Gimesia maris: one gene and its partner. The protein of the gene in region 1 binds, or shares a complex with, the protein of each later gene. Links are inferred from orthologs where the notes say so. Each region holds a gene or a part of one and is shown on either strand. Other genes may lie near its edges. The genes, in order: GmarT_RS11615 and trxA.

Region 1 (8,907 bases):
AGCAAGGTGGTTTAATTGATGAACACTGACGTTGATAGGTATAAACGTTAGGCTCACACGGTTTTGTAATAGTGGGTTTACAACATTCAGGTTGACAGGTCGAGGCACATTCACAGCTCTTTGCAGCCCCGCAATTAAGCGAAAGGTCAAAAAGATCTGCTTGTGCAACGGCATTCATCCCCAATGCCACAACAAATGCACTTAACAGACTAATCCATTTCATAGAACAGCGTCTCCTTCTTGGGTCGTTTTCTGACCATCATAGACAGATAGATGTGCCTCTTTTGTCACATCACAGTGGTTACGGCGCGAATCTTGTTTTGTTCCTTTAGGGACTGCTTAATTCGTCCAAGTTGAAATCATCAACTCGCGCTGGCTTGAATCTCAGAGTGTTGCCTACGACAGCACTCTTACAAAAATCTTCCTAGTAATTTCGATTGCGGTTGATACTCCCTGGGAGCATCACCTGAAATCACATCCGAATTGTTTCCTTCGATCATTCAGATATGAATTCTCATTGCGACTGGTACAATCTATCGGCGTGCTGTAATCGTCGCTTGAATGTCTCAAGTCATTATCAGATAAAAAGGTTACGTCATTTTTTGTCATGATTATATGCGTCGTAACGGTTGGTTAAACTGGGAGAGATTTGCCTCTGTATCAACCTGCTGAGGGACCAGAAAATGTGTAAGACTGGGTAGAATGTATGTCTCAAGGTGAGATAGATGGGAGCTTCGCGGCTGTTCCTAATGTGAGGAGCGACCCGTTCCCGGGAGTTAATATTGTTGAAAGGTTTGCACCATTGATCTCTCCGGTCACGTGCAATATGTGGCCATAAACTTTCGCCAGACTGTCAGAAAGCCATTTAATTTATACCGATCAGACCTGTTCAAAACGATCACACGATTTCTTTTCAACAGTCCTGCTGGTTCGACTGCTCTAGAAATGGGAATTGTGCGAAAAACTGGAGATATACCTGATTCACCAGTCATGATGAGTGACTGGTGACCGTTAACTTCCATCGTGGCTGGTGTGCAGTGCTTTGTGTTGTAGCGATTGAACAGTTCTTGCATTTCCTTCTCAGTCCCTGCATAATAACGTTATTCATCAGGAACTGGGCCAGACAGGAGAGTACCAATGCGATCACTTCTCATCGTGAGCACAGTTTTTCTGTTTGTGGGATCTCCTGAGCAGGTTCCTGCTCAAAGGCATCGTTCTACACACGGGCATCAGCACCACTCCCACCATCATGGAAGGTCTTATCCACGCTATTACGGTAAGACCTGGGCTAATCCAGGCTGGTCTGTCAGTGGATTCTCCGGGAATACCAGTTTCAACTTTTCATTTCCGGGAAGTTCTTATTATGGCAATCCCTGGGGACCTTACATGTATAACCGGTTTGGTTACTACAGTACGGATGCATTCATTGCCGGAAATCCGGTCTTGTTTTCCAATGGATATTCTTTGAACGGTTTCTATCCGATTCTGCCGGGACAGGGATTTTCTCCGCCAGCCGTTTATCCTTACAGTAATGTTCCCGGAACTCTGCCTACGCTCCCGAATTCACCACAAGGCAATGGTTTTCCTGCTGCCAGTAATATCCCCCTCAATAATGCACTCCAGAATGACCTGGAACGCTGGGATGACAAAAATTATCTGCCGGAACCTTCTCGCAAGATACAGAAATACATTGTCCCCTCGACTCGACATGCGCGGGAGTTGAGTCTGCGGAATCAGGTCAAGGGAGATGAATACTTTAAAAAACTGGATTACCGCCGGGCTTATGAGCGTTACAAACTGGCTGCATCGTTGACGAAAGATCTGGCAACGCCGCATTTCCGGAAAGGATTTTCGCTGGTTGCCCTGGGACAGTATGATCGCGCAGCATTCGAGTTTAAACAGGGGCTGGAACTGGATCCTACCTGGCCTTCGACTGGCGAAAGCCTGAACGAACTGTTCGGTGCAGAGCATGCGATTGCCAGGGATTCAATGGTGCATCAGGTTGCCGAATGGGTAAAGAAAGACATTCGTGATCCTGAGCGATTGTTTGTGTTTGGCGTGGTCCTGCATTTTAACGGTCAGACTGAAGAGGCACATGACGTAATAGAAACTGCTGCCCGTCTGGCTGGCCGCGGTGATCATTTTCTGGCGTTCCTGAATCCTCAACCGGTTCCCGTCGATCAGCAGACCGTGAAACAGAAAAGCGGTAATCAGCAAGGATATGTGGTAGATCCTGCTAAAACCAGACCGCCGGCGTTCGAATCCAGACAGACGCCAGCCGAACCTGCGAAACCTCTGGGACCAGCTCGTTCGCAGCCACTTTCCAAACCTCTGCCTCCCCCTCCCCAGAGAGTCCCCCAAAAACCTGCAGGCAACGATTCAGGATTGCCTCCCCTGCCGCAAAAGGCAGATACACCAGGTGAGCCGTTGATTCCTCTGCCGGAGCCTGTTAAAAGTCAACAACCACCGTTGTTGATTCCACCAAAATGAGCTGAACCATCCCTGATCGACTGGGCCTGATTTTTCCGATGACCGATTCTGCACAACCCCGACTCTTAGTGACATTGTGTACCTACAACGAGCGCGAAAATCTGGAGCTGTTAATTCCAGAAATACACAAGTACTTGCCTTCTGCTGCCATTCTGGTGATTGATGATAATTCACCAGACGGTACGGGAGAGTATGCCAAAGAGCTGAAAAAGACGGATTCTCGGATTCATTCCATCCATCGTTCTGGAAAACTCGGGCTGGGAACTGCCACGATTGCCGGTTTTCAATATGCGATTGAAAATCATTATGACCTGGTACTGAATCTGGATGCTGACTTCAGCCATCCACCCCGTTTCATGCCGGATCTGGTTGAGGCGACGAAAACCGCGGATGTGGCTATTGGCTCACGTTATATCCCGGGGGGGAAAATTGAGGGTTGGAGCCCCAAACGTTATTTCATGAGTGGTGCCGTCAACTGGTACTCTCGGTTATTATTGAGGCTCAAATCCCGTGACTGCAGTGGCAGTTTTCGCTGTTATCGGGTTCCCAAGCTGGCGGAAATCGATTTTGCCCTTATACGTGCCAGGGGATATGCGTTCCAGGAAGAAATACTGTACCGCTGCCGCAGAGTCGGGTGCACGTTTAAGGAAGTTCCCTTCACGTTTGAAGAACGTCGGTTTGGGAGTTCCAAAATCAACCTGCGGGAAGCGTTCTCGGCATTATGGGTGATGCTGGTCCTGGGAATTGATAACTGTCTGGGAAAACGCGTTCGTACCCTGCCCTCTGATTCTGGCAGATAACCTGAGTGAAACTGAAGATAACTCAGGAGTGGCTGTGAGACGCATCCGGGAACGTGCCTTCTCGTACTTCACTGGCATATGCCTGAACAGCAGTTTTCATGTCTGCTGCAAAATTGGCATATTTCTTCAGGAAACGCGGGTGAAATTCCGCATTCATTCCCAGCATATCGGGTGTGACCAAAACCTGCCCGTCGCAGCCTGAACCCGATCCGATTCCAATCGTGGGCACCGTCACTGTTTCTGTGATTTTTCGGGCGATGGGAGCCGTGATCATTTCCAGTAGAATTCCAAAGGCACCTGCGCGTTCTGCAGCGAGTGCGTCTGCAATCAGCTGATCTTCATCACGTTGAATTTTTCCCATGCTGCCGATGGCACGGACAGACTGTGGTTTGAGTCCCAGATGTGCCATCACGGGGATATCTGCTGCTGCAATCGCTTCGATGGTTTTTGCCTGATTGACTCCCCCTTCCAGTTTAACGGCGTCAGCTCCCGTTTCTTTCAGAATGCGTCCGGCATTCTCCAGAGCCTGAGCCGGGGAAATATGAAATGACATAAAGGGCATGTCCACGATGACCAGAGCTCTCTGGACGGCACGGCAGACCATTTCCCCGTGGTAAATCATTTCATCGACTGTCACAGGCAGTGTGGTACTCTTGCCCTGCACGACCATTCCTAAAGTGTCGCCTACCAGCAGGCAGTCCAGACCGGCGTCATCCAGAATTTTTGCAGACAGATAATCATAGGCTGTCAGCATGGTGATCTTCTGGTTTTTCTCTTTGGCAGCGAGAAACCGGGGAACAGTAAACTTCTGGGGCCGTGCGGGGGACGCATCTGACACGGAACTCTCCTTAAAAACGCTCAGCAAATCGGAATCACACTATGGTGAAGGAAACTCATCAGTTTAGGTAATTGTAGACATCATCATTAGTTGGAGGGTTCACAATATGAAAACTCAGTCCTCATTCGCAATACTCGGGTCGGGTTTTATTTAAAATCGGAGTCGCCGAAGGATGTGTTGCATTTTGCACTGTTTTATTTTGCAGCACGTGTGGCGTAATTGACCACCCTGCCGAGGTCTGAATTCGACTCAAATATACTCTGGAAAATGTAATGCTATGTCAATAAAAGGTTTACGTTTATTTTTACGAATAATATTCTGAATGGTACAGCTTATGCATTAGTACTATAGCAGCGATGGTGGCAAGCGTTGGCCCGCACTTGCTCCATTCAGCACAGAAAAGGTGCTTCAGTCATTCACATGATTCGAAGCACCTTTTTTTTGTACCTTCAAAACATTTCGCTGTGTTCATTCGAAACGATCATTTTCTGGTCCGGCTTAAAAACCCTTCCTCCGGGCATCTGGAATTCCTGACCGTACTTCATTAGGATTGTGACTCACGCCAGGTTCGTACGCTGGTTATGTTTCAGGATTACAATTCACACGCAACTTCTCTGACAGGAGATCTATTTACGGATTTCTCTCAGGGAGAATGCATATCAGGAGGTCACCTAACGTGCCAGAAAAAGTCGTCGTGATCGGATCAGGACCCGCTGGTTGGGCAGCTTGCATTTACACATCCAGAGCCAACTTGGAACCGCTCTGCTTCGAAGGAGCAATTTCTGAGGAAAATCGACTGCAGGGGACACTGCCCCTGGGGCAGCTGGCTTTGACTACAGAAGTGGAGAACTATCCTGGTTTTCCTGCCGGGAATCTTGAGTCATACCTTGATGGATCAATCGATAAATCAAAACGACAGTATATGGCACCGCATCTGGGGCATGGTGTCAGTGGTCCTGAGCTCATGGAACTGATGCGTCAGCAGGCGATAAATTTTGGTACCAAGGTTGTGACAGACGACGTGGTTGATGTCGATTTATCTGCACATCCTTTCAAAGTGACTCGGGCTAACGGCGAAACTGTCGAAGCGCTGTCTGTCATCATTGCCACCGGTGCCCGGGCGAATTACCTGGGGCTCGAATCGGAAAACCGTTTTAAGAACATGGGGGTTTCCGCATGTGCCGTCTGTGATGGAGCCATGCCCCGTTTCCGGAATCATCCTCTGGTTGTCGTTGGCGGAGGTGACAGTGCCATGGAAGAAGCGAATTACCTGACCAAGTTTGCGTCCAAAGTTTACATCATCCACCGTCGTGACGAATTCCGCGCCAGCAAAATTATGGCGGAACGGGCGCTTGCCAATGAAAAGATCGAAGTGAAATGGAATTCGGTCGTCGAAGAAGTTCTGGGCGATGATGAAAAAGGTGTCACCGGAGTCCGGATTCGCAGCACGGTAGATGAAAGTCAGACCGAAGAACTGGAAGCTTCCGGCTATTTCGCCGCCATTGGTCACACACCCAATACCAACTTCCTTAAAGGTCAGATTGAAACAAACGACAAAGGTTTCATTGAATGGAAGATTCCCTTCCGTACCAATACCAATGTCGAAGGTGTGTTCGCCGCCGGGGATGTTGCCGACGATAACTATAAACAGGCCATTACGGCTGCCGGCAGCGGATGTATGGCTGCCCTGGATGCAGAACGCTGGCTTGTTGAAAAAGGTTTTGAATAAGCGACATTCCTGGTTACTAATTGATAGAGTTCCGTCTGAAAGGGCGTATAAAGCATGCTGACTCAAGAAGGTTGTCTGGCACGACAGAAACGATTGTGGGAAACGGTTCCCGATCACCTGGAATGGATTCTGATCGCGGATCCCCGTCATGTTCTGTATCTTTCCAACTTCCTGGTGCAGCCCTGCAGCTTTTCCCGGGGTGAGCGGGCATTGTTACTGCTGGACCGTGAAAAAGGGGTCACTCTGGTTGGTGATAATTTCACGCTTCGTTCTTCCGCTGCCGAGTTTTATGTCGATCATGAAGCGATTGAAACCTGGTACGATCACAAGCACTCAGTCGAAAACCGCGATCATGCGCTCTTTAAAGCCTTGAAATCGGTGGTACCTCAACTCAAAGGTCGCCCCGGTGCCATAGAAGCAGAATGGCTGCCGGTAGGTGCCTTGCAGGAGCTGGAAATCACTCAGACCGATGCGACTCTGGAACTGGGAAGCGTCCTGCGTCAATTACGTCGTCAGAAACATGACGATGAAATTGCTTTACTCAAGCAATGCATGCAAGCCTGTGATGCCGGACATGCGTGTGCGCGGGAAGTCGTCGCAGCGGGGAAAAGTGAATTCGACATCTTCCGCAAGGTTCAGGCAGCGGTCCTGCAGGCTGCTGGTCTGCCGGTCATTATTTATGGCGATTTTCGTGCTTCGACACCTGCTGTACCGAAAGCAGGGGGATTGCCTTCCGGTCATGTTCTGGAGAACGGGGATCTGTTTGTTCTGGATTACTCCGTGGTGATTCACGGTTATCGCAGTGATTTTACCAATACGATCGCAGTTGGCGAACCGAGTGCTGAACAGGAAAAACTGTTCGGTCTCTGCCAGGCCGCCATGCAGGGAGGCGAGTCAACACTCAAAGCAGGCGCAAAATGTGCCGAAGTACATGCAGCGACCGCCGCTCCCCTCTGGAATGCTGGCTACAAAGAAAACTTCCAGCATCATGCCGGTCACGGTCTGGGACTGGGACTTCCCGAAGCACCGATTCTGGTACCGGAAAGCATCGATACCCTGCTTGCCGGTGATGTCGTCACGCTTGAACCAGGTGTTTATGTGGAAGGGGTCGGCGGGATGCGGATCGAGCATAACTACCTGATCACGGAAGATGGCTTTGAACGATTGAGCAATCACGTCATCGCGCTGAAGTAACTGGAATCGGCTTTCAATCTCAAATCAGGTATTCGTGACTATGTCCTCTTCTGAATTTCCGGATTGGATAGAAGACGACCTGCAGAAGCTCCGGAAGGAGGGTTTGTTTCGAACTCGACGAACCTTCAGTCCTTTGCCGAACGGACGCTGTCTGCTGGAAGGTCAGAAACTGATCAATCTCTCCAGTAATGACTATCTGAATCTGGCTCACGACCCGCGCCTGATTTCTGCAACTGCTTCAGCATTACAGGTCATGGGGGTTGGCGCTCGCGCCAGTGCCCTGGTAAGCGGTCGCACGGAATGGCATGCTCAACTCGAACAACGACTTGCTGATTTTGAGAGAACGGACGCGGCCATTCTGTTTCCCAGCGGTTATGCTGCAAATCTGGGAGTCGTGTCTGCCATCGCGGGTGAGGGAGACACAATCTATTGTGATCGTCTGAATCATGCCAGCCTGATCGATGGATGTCGACTCGCAGGGGCAGCGTTCCGCGTCTATCGTCATGATCGTCTGGAAAAGCTGAAACGGGAACTGGATAAAAAAACGGGTGAGGGAAAAACGATCATTGTGACGGATTCGATCTTCAGTATGGATGGAATCCGGGCACCTCTGGTTGAGCTTTGCGATCTGGCAGAACAATATCACGCAGCTCTGGTGGTGGATGAAGCTCACGGGACGGGAGTCTGGGGCGAGACGGGACGCGGACTGGCTGAAGAATTGAATGTGGAATCAAGAGTCACCATTCGCATCGGTACGCTCAGTAAGGGGCTGGGAGCCATGGGAGGATTTGTGGCTGGCTCAGATTCCCTGATCAACTGGCTCTGGAACCGGGTACGGACACAAATTTATTCGACTGCCCTGCCCCCGGCAATCTGTGCAGCGGCCTGTGAATCTCTCCTGATTATTAAGGCAGAACCAGAGCGCAAACAGCATCTGCATCAACTATCCGTATTTCTGCGCCAGGAACTGGCACATCGATCACTTCTGGCTGACGTTACGTCTAGCGGACCGATCATTCCCGTGATTCTGGAAGATCCTGAACGAACGATGTCGATTGCAGCAGATTTACAGGCTGCTGGATTTCTTGTCGGGGCAATCCGACCTCCCACCGTACCTCAGGGGACCTCGCGACTGCGAATTTCGGTGACCAGTGCGCATCAGCGTGATGATCTGGAGCGGTTTTTAAAAGCGTTGGATCGTTCCCTCGCCAGATACGGGAAATCGCGATAAGGTATGCAGATCATAATGTACTACTATCCAACTGTAATGAAACGCGACAGCTGCTGTTCAGGCTGACCTATTCAACGTTTAAAGAACTACGCATGACTTTTCGTGATCAGATTAAAAATGAATACCCGTTTGAATCTCATTGGTTGAAGATCGACGGTCATCAATATCACTATCTGGATGAAGGCGCAGGACCGGTTTTGCTGATGGTGCACGGCAATCCAACCTGGAGTTTCGCCTGGCGACGTCTGGTCAAGCAACTCTCTCAAAAGTACCGTGTGATCGCGGTCGACCACATGGGATGTGGGTTGTCTGATAAACCTCAGCAATATTCCTATCAGCTGGCGACACACATCGAAAACCTGAAAACCCTGATTCAGGAACTGGATCTGCAAAAGATTACGTTATTTGCACATGATTGGGGGGGCGCGATTGGTATGGGGGCTGCCGTTGATCTGCCGGATCGCTTTCAACAGTTTGTGCTCATGAATACAGCCGCCTTTCGTTCACAGGAGATCCCGCTGCGTATTGCTGTCTGCCGAATTCCTTTTCTGGGCGCATGGGGAGTGCGAGGTTTGAATCTGTTTTCCGGGGCTGCTGTGAAAATGGCGGTTGAGAAACCCGAGCG
Region 2 (8,966 bases), 3.5 Mb from region 1 along the record:
GGGCCAAGTGGACGCAGCAGATCTGTATTGCCGAAACGAATCTTTCGGCTCAGTATACTCGGGTGCTCAATGATGTCCGCATTCATTTCTATCGTACTCTGGCTGCACAGCAGATGCTGTCGGTTCACCATCAGTTGCTGGCAAATGCTCGGGATAATCTGCAGACTCATAAAGAGATGCTCAACCTGGGGCAGACTAATCAGGCGGGGTTGTTACAGGCAGAGGTCGACTTGCATCGCGCCCGGCTGAAGCAGATGGCGGCGGAGAATAATCTGGAACAGGAGTGGCGCGACCTGGTCGCGATGGTGGGAACTCCAGAGCTGCAGTGTACCATACTCAAGGGGTCGCTGGAACCAGCGACTGAAGTGTATGACTGGAGTTCAGCCATGCATCAACTTCTGGAAAACAGTCCGGAGATCGTAGCTGCCTGGGAACGGGTGCAGCACGATGAGATTACCGTGGAACGTGAACGTGTCCAGCCGATTCCGAACATTCTGGTGAATGTGGACTTCGGTCACAATTTTGAGACCAATAACAATGTTGCAGGAGTCACCGCCGGTCTGCCTCTGCCTGTATTTGACCGCAATCAGGGGACCGTTGATCAGGCGCTGGCTGATTTGAATCAGTCGCGTGCCAATGTAAAGCGTCTCGAGTTATCATTAATGAGTAAGCTGTCAGATAAGTACCGAGATTATCGAACGGCGCGGCAGCATGTGGAAACCTACCGGAGTGAAATGCTGCCTAAAGCAAAAGAGGCATATGATCTGCTGCATGAAAGTTATAAGCGCAGGCGTGCCCCCTGGCCCGAAGTGCTGATGGCTCAAAAGATCTATTACGATCTGCAGGCAGAGTACATCATGAGCCAGTTACAGTATCATGAAAGTGAGATTGCGATTCGAGGTATGTTGCTGACGGGGGGGCTGGAAGTTCCGTCAGCTCCGATGTCCGGCGGGCACATCGATGCGGTACCGAAACCGCGTTAAGCAAAGCATGATTCCCGAAACGCAGAAACTGAAATCAAGGAAAGGTCTACCAATGGGTTCACCCAACGATCGTCGGGATTTTCTGAAGCATGGAGCAGCAGCGACAGCCGGTTTGTTTGCTGCGAGTGCTACTATGGCCAAAGCAGCAGAATCTGCGGATACCGGTAACAGTCGGGCAGAAGGCGAAGCATTTCCGCGCATGCATCCGGGGCTGGGAGGACCGATTGGCAGCCCCACGGACCGGGGAAAGCTGGTGCCCGGATTGAGGGAAGCGGGACAGGCACCCGTGAATGTGATCGCACCGGATCTGAAAACGACCTGGGGTAAAATCGTGAACGGAGCGCGCGAATTCCATCTGCACGCGATGCCGGTCCGACGGGAAGTGCTGCCGGGAATCTGGATGGACGCTTATGGGTTTAACGGCCAGTTTCCCGGGCCGGTCCTGGAAATGTATCAGGGGGAGCGAATCCGGATCGTGTTTCGTAACGATCTGCCCGAGCCGACCACCCTGCATTCACACGGTCTGGAACTTCCGATCAGTTTTGACGGGATACCGGCTGTGACTCAGGATCTGGTCAAGCCGGGCCATACGTTTGTGTATGAATATGATGTGCATCAGGAAGGCAGCTATTTTCTGCATCCGCATGTGGCAATGCAGGAAGCGATCGGCATGGTAGTGCCCTTTATTATTCATCCCAAAGTCGCCTATGAGCCGACCGTCGACCGTGATTTCGTATTGATGACTCAGCAGTTTGCCATGCTGCCCAATGCTCATATTCCCAATACGATGTCGATGGACTGGAATTTTCTCACGATCAATGGTCGTTGTGGTCCCTATACCACTCCCCTGGTCTGTAAACTGGGTGAGCGGATTCGGATTCGCTTTCTGAACTTCAGTACGCTGCATCAGCATCCGATGCATTTGCACGGGCATACTTTCTGGGTGACGGGAACGGAGGGGGGACGAATTCCAGAGTCGGCCTGGATTCCAGGAAATACGGTGATTGTAGGTGTGGCGCAGTCGCGGGATGTGGAACTGATAGCGAACAATCCCGGTGACTGGGTACTGCATTGTCATATGTTTCATCACATGATGAATCATATGGTTTCACAGGTCGGGCCGATCATTCGTCAGAAAAAAGATGACCCTGGATTTAAGGTTCCCGGTTATCCGCAGATGATGAAAGGCATGTCGGATATGAAAGTGCTTCCAGAGGGTGAGGAACTGCCTTTTGATGATTATTCGATGCCGATGACCACAGAAGACATGCGGAAGATCAATGGACGTCGTGAAGTTCAGGGAATGCGGGAAGGCTGGTTCAAAGGAGTGAAAGGGCTGTTTACGGTGATGCGTGTGCTGCCTCCCCATCTGTACGATAAGGTCATGAAGACGGACGAACCGATTCCGCCTAACTCCAGCACGCCACTCAATCCACCGCCAGGCAGTCAGAAGCTTTGATTCAGGTTCGCTATTCAATCCTGAATAACGGTCCGCCGTTCGACGACTGTAATTTTACCGGCAGCGAACAGGCGAATCATTTCCGGATAGAGTTCGCATTCTGCCTGGAAGACATTGGCGGCGACCTGGTCGGGAGTGTCGGTTCCTGATACGGGAACGGTTTTCTGGCCGATAATCGGGCCGTGGTCATACTCGTTGTCGGCGAAGTGGACGGTACAGCCACTGACCTTGACGCCCCGCGCCACGACGGCTTCGTGTACCTTGTGACCGTAAAAGCCATGTCCGCAGAAAGCGGGGATGAGAGCCGGGTGGATATTCATCACGCGGTATTGAAAGTCTTCCGGAATATGAATCAGGGAAAGATAACCAGCCAGGGTCACCAGATCGGCACCAACTTCGCGACAGAGGCCGAAAATGGTTGTACTGAATTCGCTGATATCCTGAAAGTCCCGGCGGCGAACGACCTCGCAGCGCAGGCCGGCGGCTTTTGCCTTAGAGACTCCTCCACAGTCAGGTCGGCTGGCAATGACCAGTGGAACTTCAATATCGAGTTCACCAGCGTCTCGTTTCGCCAGGAAATTGGTGAGTGTCGTGCCGCCTCCCGAGATGAGCACGGCCAGTTTCAGGGGGCGTTTCGGTGAAGATTCGGTCGTGTGATCCACGTTCATACTGTTAGAACAATACTTTTAAATTATAAAACGAATGGGACTGTCAAGTACCTGAATCGTCTTGGGGTTTCGATTCAGAAGTTTTGGTTTCCGGTGTTTTATTTTCCGGCTGTGTTTTTTCCGCTGGCTTTTCCAACTGGTTGAAATCAACCTGGTCCTGAGTTTTCTGGAGTCGTCTTTCGCGGAATCGCTTGTCGCGCTGACTGGTTTTCCACATGGCGATTGCAATACCGGCAATCAGGATGACCAGTGTACCGGCCAGAATTTGCGAAAACAACCGGCTCCCCCGTTCGTCGACTGTCCGAGGGTTCCATTCCAGTTGTTTTGCCAGAATCAGGGGGGCGACGCGCGACGTATCTTGTGCGTTGTAGACGTACATCTTAAACAGATAGCCGGTTACTGTAACGTGGTCGATGACGTCGGTTCCTTCCGGCAATCCGTTTTTTAAGGCGGGAGGAACTTCCGTGCAAATGACGACTGTGGGATTTTGTTGTGAATCATCGGTAAACAGCCAGGCTTCATAGAGAGTTTTAATCCCATACTGGTTGTCATCTGCTGCCGGATAATGGATCAGTTTGCGGACACGACCTGTCAATGTGACGAGTCGGCCTTTGTAGCGATCACTGTTTTTGAAAAGATCCAGGAAGACAGGAATCTCCTTTTCGGGATGATCGCGGAATGATTTGAGTTCGGAACGGCGCTGTTGCAGGTTGAATTCGGCCGCCTGTTTCTGATCTTTCAGGCTGGTCTCGCGCAGGTGCTTGAGGACGTAATAATAGAGGGCCTTCTCATCATCCATAACGCCACCAAAGACTTTATCTTTGACTTCATTGAATAGCGAAGGAGCCAGTTGATCGGGAAATGGTCTGAAGGGATCTGACTGGGGTTCATCTGCCGATACGGTCAGTGGGGCTGTGACAGCCAGGCATAGAGTGGCTCCCAAAATTCTGATGTAAGACAGCATATCCTGCTCCCAGGGTTTCACTTCTTTAAGTTCTTTAATATAACAGTATTATGGCAATTGCCTGCTGAACCTATTTTGTCGAGAGTCCATCGATTTGTCGAGGTTAAAAATAAATAGCAGCGAGCTGAGATGCTGAGCGTAATTCCTTATTTGACAAGAGGTTTTGGCGTCTCAAAGCCGGGAGAGAGCATTGACACAAAACAGAGGATCTCTATAATTCCCTTCAATCGCAGACAGACTAAATGCTGCCGATTGCTTGAATTATTATTGAGTAGAGCGATCCCCCATTCAGAAAGTTATGTCATTGCAGGGTAGTCGAGAAGATTTTCTCTGCTTTTTTTCAAGGTATATACTGAATCCAATTGTTACGGAGACAACCAGTAATGGCTGAAAATGTTTTGGAATTTACTGATGCGAACTTCCAGTCTGAAGTATTGGAAGCATCTGAACCTGTCCTGGTCGATTTCTGGGCTCCCTGGTGTGGTCCCTGCAAAATGATGATGCCCACCATTGAGGAAATCGCCAGTGATTATTCAGGCCGCGTTCGCGTCGGAAAATTGAATACAGACGAGAATCCTGGTATTGCATCGGCCAGTAGTATCAATGCAATCCCGACAGTAATGCTTTACAAGAATGGTGAAGTGGTCGAAAAGTTTGTAGGTGTGACACCAAAAGAACGTTTTGCTGCTTCGCTGGACAGCCAGCTATAAGCACGAGTCTTATAAGCTGTGTGATATAGATTCAGAGTGGGCAGAGGAGTTGTTGATACTCCTTCTCTGCCCTTTTTGTCATAAGTATATTCGCGTTATTCCGGATTGGATGTTGCATTCAGGAATTGGATTCCACAGCTTCAATCTCGATTTGAGTAACGTCGCGAGACGCTTTTCAGGGAAAGGAATCCCGGCATGAGCGAAGAAACCCGGCCCGACCAGAAATCTCAGGCACCCTCATCGTTTTCAGGTATAAAACGTCCTGCCAGTGACACAGCCGACTCACTTCCGTTGAGCAGTCCTCCGGGAGTAGAACGCCGCGCGGATGCGCCCCATTCATTCACTGAACCGGGAAGCCTGCCAGAGAGCTCTTTCTTCAGTGATCAGAAACAGAAGGAGTTGGAAGAAAGCCTTTCGCATGCAGCGCAGGCGGCAGAGATCCAGACTCAGGGAGCTGCAGAAGCGGGCGCTTCACTAACCGGTGCCGAGTTGCTGTCCCAGGCAGGGGAAATCGCAAATTATCTGAAGTCCCAGTTTTCCGAGATCAGTCGCCGCGAACAGACTGTCACCAGTCAATTGAATGAAATCGACAATGAGCGTCGCAAAATTCGCATGTGGGTGGGACAGATTGAGGAGCAGTATGACGAACGGGAAGCCAGCGTTCGCGAAAAAGAAACGGAACTGATTCGCAAAGCTGTGGAGTGTGAAAAGCTGGCGAAGACCGTGCAGCGGGAACAGGAAAAAGTATTCGCAGCCCAGGATTCTCTGGAGCAGGAACGCGCAGAAATGCGAGACCAGATCCTGCGGGAATTTGCGGAACAGCGGGAATCGCTGGAGCGACAGCGACTGGATCTGATCAACGAACAGAAACGGATTCGTGAGCAGGTCCTCGAATCGCTGTCTGAGCAGCGCAATGAACTGGAACACGACCGCGCTGAGTGGCAGGGAGTCAAACAGACAGAACTGAACCATTTGAAACGGGAGCGTGAAGTTCATGAAGAGGCGGTACGGAAAGTCGAAACAGAACTGACTTCACGGAAAGAAAAATTCGAACTGGAGCTGAAAACCAGACAGTCAGACTGGGATTCGAAACGCCAGGCGGAACTGGAGGCTTTGGAATCCCGCAAGCGGGACTTTGTGATCAGTTCCGAAGAGATTGAGCATCAGCTCAAAATCCAGCGGGAAGACCTGCAGCGCGAATACGGTGCGCGTGAAGAAGAATTTGATCAGAAGCGGACCTTGATCGAGAACCGGATCAAATTTCAGGAAAACCACCTGCTGCGTCTGCGAAAGCAGATTGAAAAAGAACAGCATGAATTCCAGCGCCAGCAACAGATTCAACAACAGCAGCATGAGCAGAACGAGCGGATTCACATTCTGCGGATGAAGCAGCTGGATCGGTTCCGTGATCTGTTGCAGCAGCGCGAACAATCGTTGACCAAGGAACGCGCACTGCATGCGGAACTGCGTCGCTCTGTTGAACGCTACGAACAGAACCAGAAGCAGAGAATGTCAGGCGAGTACGAAGTCTGGCAGAAAGAGCGGGATGCCCAGAAAGCAGAACTGCGACGGCAGCATGACATGCTGGCTTTGCATGCAGAAAATCTGGAACGCCGCCGCGAACGGCTGGATACGTTGCGGGCAGAAGTCGAAGAGACGCATCGTGGTACCCTGGAAATGAGACTGGCCCTGGAAGAAGGCTGGGCGCAGTTGACACAGGTAGAAGGTGATGAGGCAGCCCGCGAACGGCTGGAAAAGGCCAGGGAGGCACTCGCTGCCCACTATCGACAGTTGCGTGAGTCGCTGTCTGTCGAACGTCAGGAACTGGATCATTCCCAGGAACTCTTTCATCGTCATCGTGATGAATTCCGACAGGAGCGCCAGGATCTTTCTGAATGGGTGGCAGAACGCGACGAGCAACTGCGTCAGCGCAGCGAACAATTGCGATTTGAAGCGGAGCAGCTGGCAGTTCGCGATGCGGCCTGGGGGCAGAAGCGGGAAATCTGGTTGCAGGAGAAAGTATCTGCTGAAGAAATTATCCGCAATTTACTGGAGCAACTGACCGAATTGTCTGTAGGCCAGGGAGCAGCAATTCAGCTGGCAGCAAAAAAGAACCAACAGCCACAGGGGCGGGACGCAACGGTAAAGCCTGCTGAGATTGCATCAAAAGAAACAGATTCCAGGAGCATTGAAGAGATTCTGGACCCGCGGGATTAACGCAGATCTTTCCAGGCATCCCAGCAGAGGAACAGTACCAGTCCTGCGGAAATCAGGAACATGATGTCCATCATGGTGCTGCCCCGGAAGGGGATTCCCATTGCAATGTCTACCAGGGCGAGTAATGCCACGATTCCGGATACGGCCATTGAGCCCATGATCATTTTTTTGGGTGCATCCGCCATGGCGATTCCCGTTCCTCTCTACTCATGCTGAAGCTGTATGATTTATGGATGTCTGTCTGAGCTGTACTTTCAGAAAATAAATCAGACCCCGAGTGAGCTCTGTTTTTGTTTTTCTAGAGCGCCTCACATTTAACCGTAGCGTCTGTCAATTTAATCTACGCAGCCCAAATGGACCTGGAGACGCTACCGCAAAACTGGCCACAGTCTAAGTATAGCTTAAGGTCTGGTGTAATTTCCAGTCGATTCTTGTGTCAGAGTTTCTATAGTGAACTCGAATCTTACCCGCGACTGGAACGGGACCGATAAAACCGCTACAAAGCCGATATTCAGCAGCTCAGGAGAGCGAACAGAGTTCGATAATATGGCCATCGGGGTCATTGACGAACGTCTGTGTAGCCCCATCCGGTCTGGACTTGGGAGGGGAGACGATGGGAATCCCCTGTTCTACGGCTTTCTCGTATGCCTGTTTAGCATCGTCCACCTGAAAAGCAAAATGGTGTGTCCGCGTATTCTGCTCGGGGTTGGCATTACCTGCCCGACCCGACTGATCGTGTTCAAGGATCAGGTGGATCTGCTGATTTCCAATCTGAAACCAGTGTCCGTCGAAAGTAAACGCGGGCCGGGGAACATGATCCATGCCTAGAAAATCGACATAGAACTGGCGGGAAGCTTCCAGATCCTTGACAACCAGTGTGATATGATCAAATGACTGGACCTTCAGATTATCAGTAAGGGCAGAATCACTCATGTGTTGCATTTTCTCCCGTATCGAAGTGAATCAGGATGCGGCGGAAGCCATGATCGGTTCGCCGACACTCCAGTTGGCACCATCACGGACGATGTGTCTGTAGAGTGTATCGCGTTCTACAGGGATGCGTCCTGCTTCTTCAATGAGTCGGTGTAACTGCTCGACAGTCAGACCTTCGGGTGTTTTGGCGCCGGCGTCATGGTAAATCAGTTCATGGACGACGGTACCATCCAGATCGTCTGCACCGAAGCTCAAAGCGGTTTGCGCCGTCTTTTCTCCCAGCATGATCCAGTAAGCTTTGATGTGATCAAAGTTGTCGAGCATGATCCGGGACAAGGCGATCACTTTCAGGTCCATCAGGCCGGATGGTTTTTTGATTTCTGACATCCCCGTATTTTCGGGATGAAATGCCAGTGGGATGAATGTCTGGAATCCACCTGTTTCATCCTGCAGTTCCCGAAGGCGGCAGAGATGATCGACGCGGTGTTTTGCCTGCTCGTAGTGTCCATACAGAATGGTCGCATTACTGCGGAGACCCAGGTTATGTGCTTCGCGATGAATTTCGAACCAGCTTTCGGCGTCCGCCTTGTGTTCGCAGATCTGTTCGCGGACTTCGGGATGAAAGATTTCCGCGCCGCCACCCGGCATACTGGAGAGACCGGCTTCCATCATCTGTTCAAGAACCCAGCGGACCGGCTTTTTGGTCATGAAGCTGAACCAGTTGATTTCCACGGGAGTCCAGGCTTTGATGTGCAGTTCAGGGTATTCCTCGTGGATGATGCGAACTACATCAAGATACCACTCAAATTTCTTCTGATGATGCAGACCGCCAACCACGTGAATTTCAGTAGCACCGGTGCTGCGTGCTTCCTGAACCCGTTCGCGGATCATGTCATCGGTGAAGGTGTAACCGCGGGGAGATTTGAGATCCGCCCGGAATGCACAGAACTTGCAGCGATAAACACAAACATTCGTGGGATTCAAATGAATGTTGGTATTATAAAACGCAAAATTGCTGTTTTTGCGTTCGCG

The links.
Region 2: the proteins of GmarT_RS11615 (region 1) and trxA are in contact, whole or in part, in a crystal structure (PDB 1F6M), measured with the Escherichia coli proteins. The link is inferred for Gimesia maris from one-to-one orthologs.

What each region holds. Positions count from the first base shown.
Region 1 is NZ_CP042910.1:3,105,182-3,114,088, forward strand. Bases 4,039-6,830 are described here. They hold GmarT_RS11615 (FAD-dependent oxidoreductase), read left to right. Parts: upstream 4,039-4,804; coding sequence 4,805-5,857; downstream 5,858-6,830. Other genes in these bases: panB (3-methyl-2-oxobutanoate hydroxymethyltransferase), read right to left, coding at 4,039-4,128; GmarT_RS11620 (M24 family metallopeptidase), read left to right, coding at 5,912-6,830. Also shown: GmarT_RS29960 (hypothetical protein), read left to right, coding at 1-29; GmarT_RS11600 (tetratricopeptide repeat protein), read left to right, coding at 1,138-2,490; GmarT_RS11605 (polyprenol monophosphomannose synthase), read left to right, coding at 2,529-3,290; more of panB, read right to left, coding at 3,313-4,038; more of GmarT_RS11620, read left to right, coding at 6,831-7,051; bioF (8-amino-7-oxononanoate synthase), read left to right, coding at 7,155-8,282; GmarT_RS11630 (alpha/beta fold hydrolase), read left to right, coding at 8,375-8,907.
Region 2 is NZ_CP042910.1:6,584,119-6,593,084, reverse strand. The notes cover bases 3,270-6,120. They hold trxA (thioredoxin), read left to right. Parts: upstream 3,270-4,457; coding sequence 4,458-4,784; downstream 4,785-6,120. Other genes in these bases: GmarT_RS24570 (coiled-coil domain-containing protein), read left to right, coding at 4,980-6,120; GmarT_RS24580 (hypothetical protein), read right to left, coding at 3,270-4,074. Also shown: GmarT_RS24595 (TolC family protein), read left to right, coding at 1-983; GmarT_RS24590 (multicopper oxidase family protein), read left to right, coding at 1,036-2,442; purN (phosphoribosylglycinamide formyltransferase), read right to left, coding at 2,457-3,110; more of GmarT_RS24580, read right to left, coding at 3,154-3,269; more of GmarT_RS24570, read left to right, coding at 6,121-7,001; GmarT_RS24565 (hypothetical protein), read right to left, coding at 6,998-7,186; GmarT_RS24560 (VOC family protein), read right to left, coding at 7,521-7,934; aminofutalosine synthase MqnE, read right to left, coding at 7,965-8,966. UniProt on the Escherichia coli protein: Participates in various redox reactions through the reversible oxidation of its active center dithiol to a disulfide and catalyzes dithiol-disulfide exchange reactions.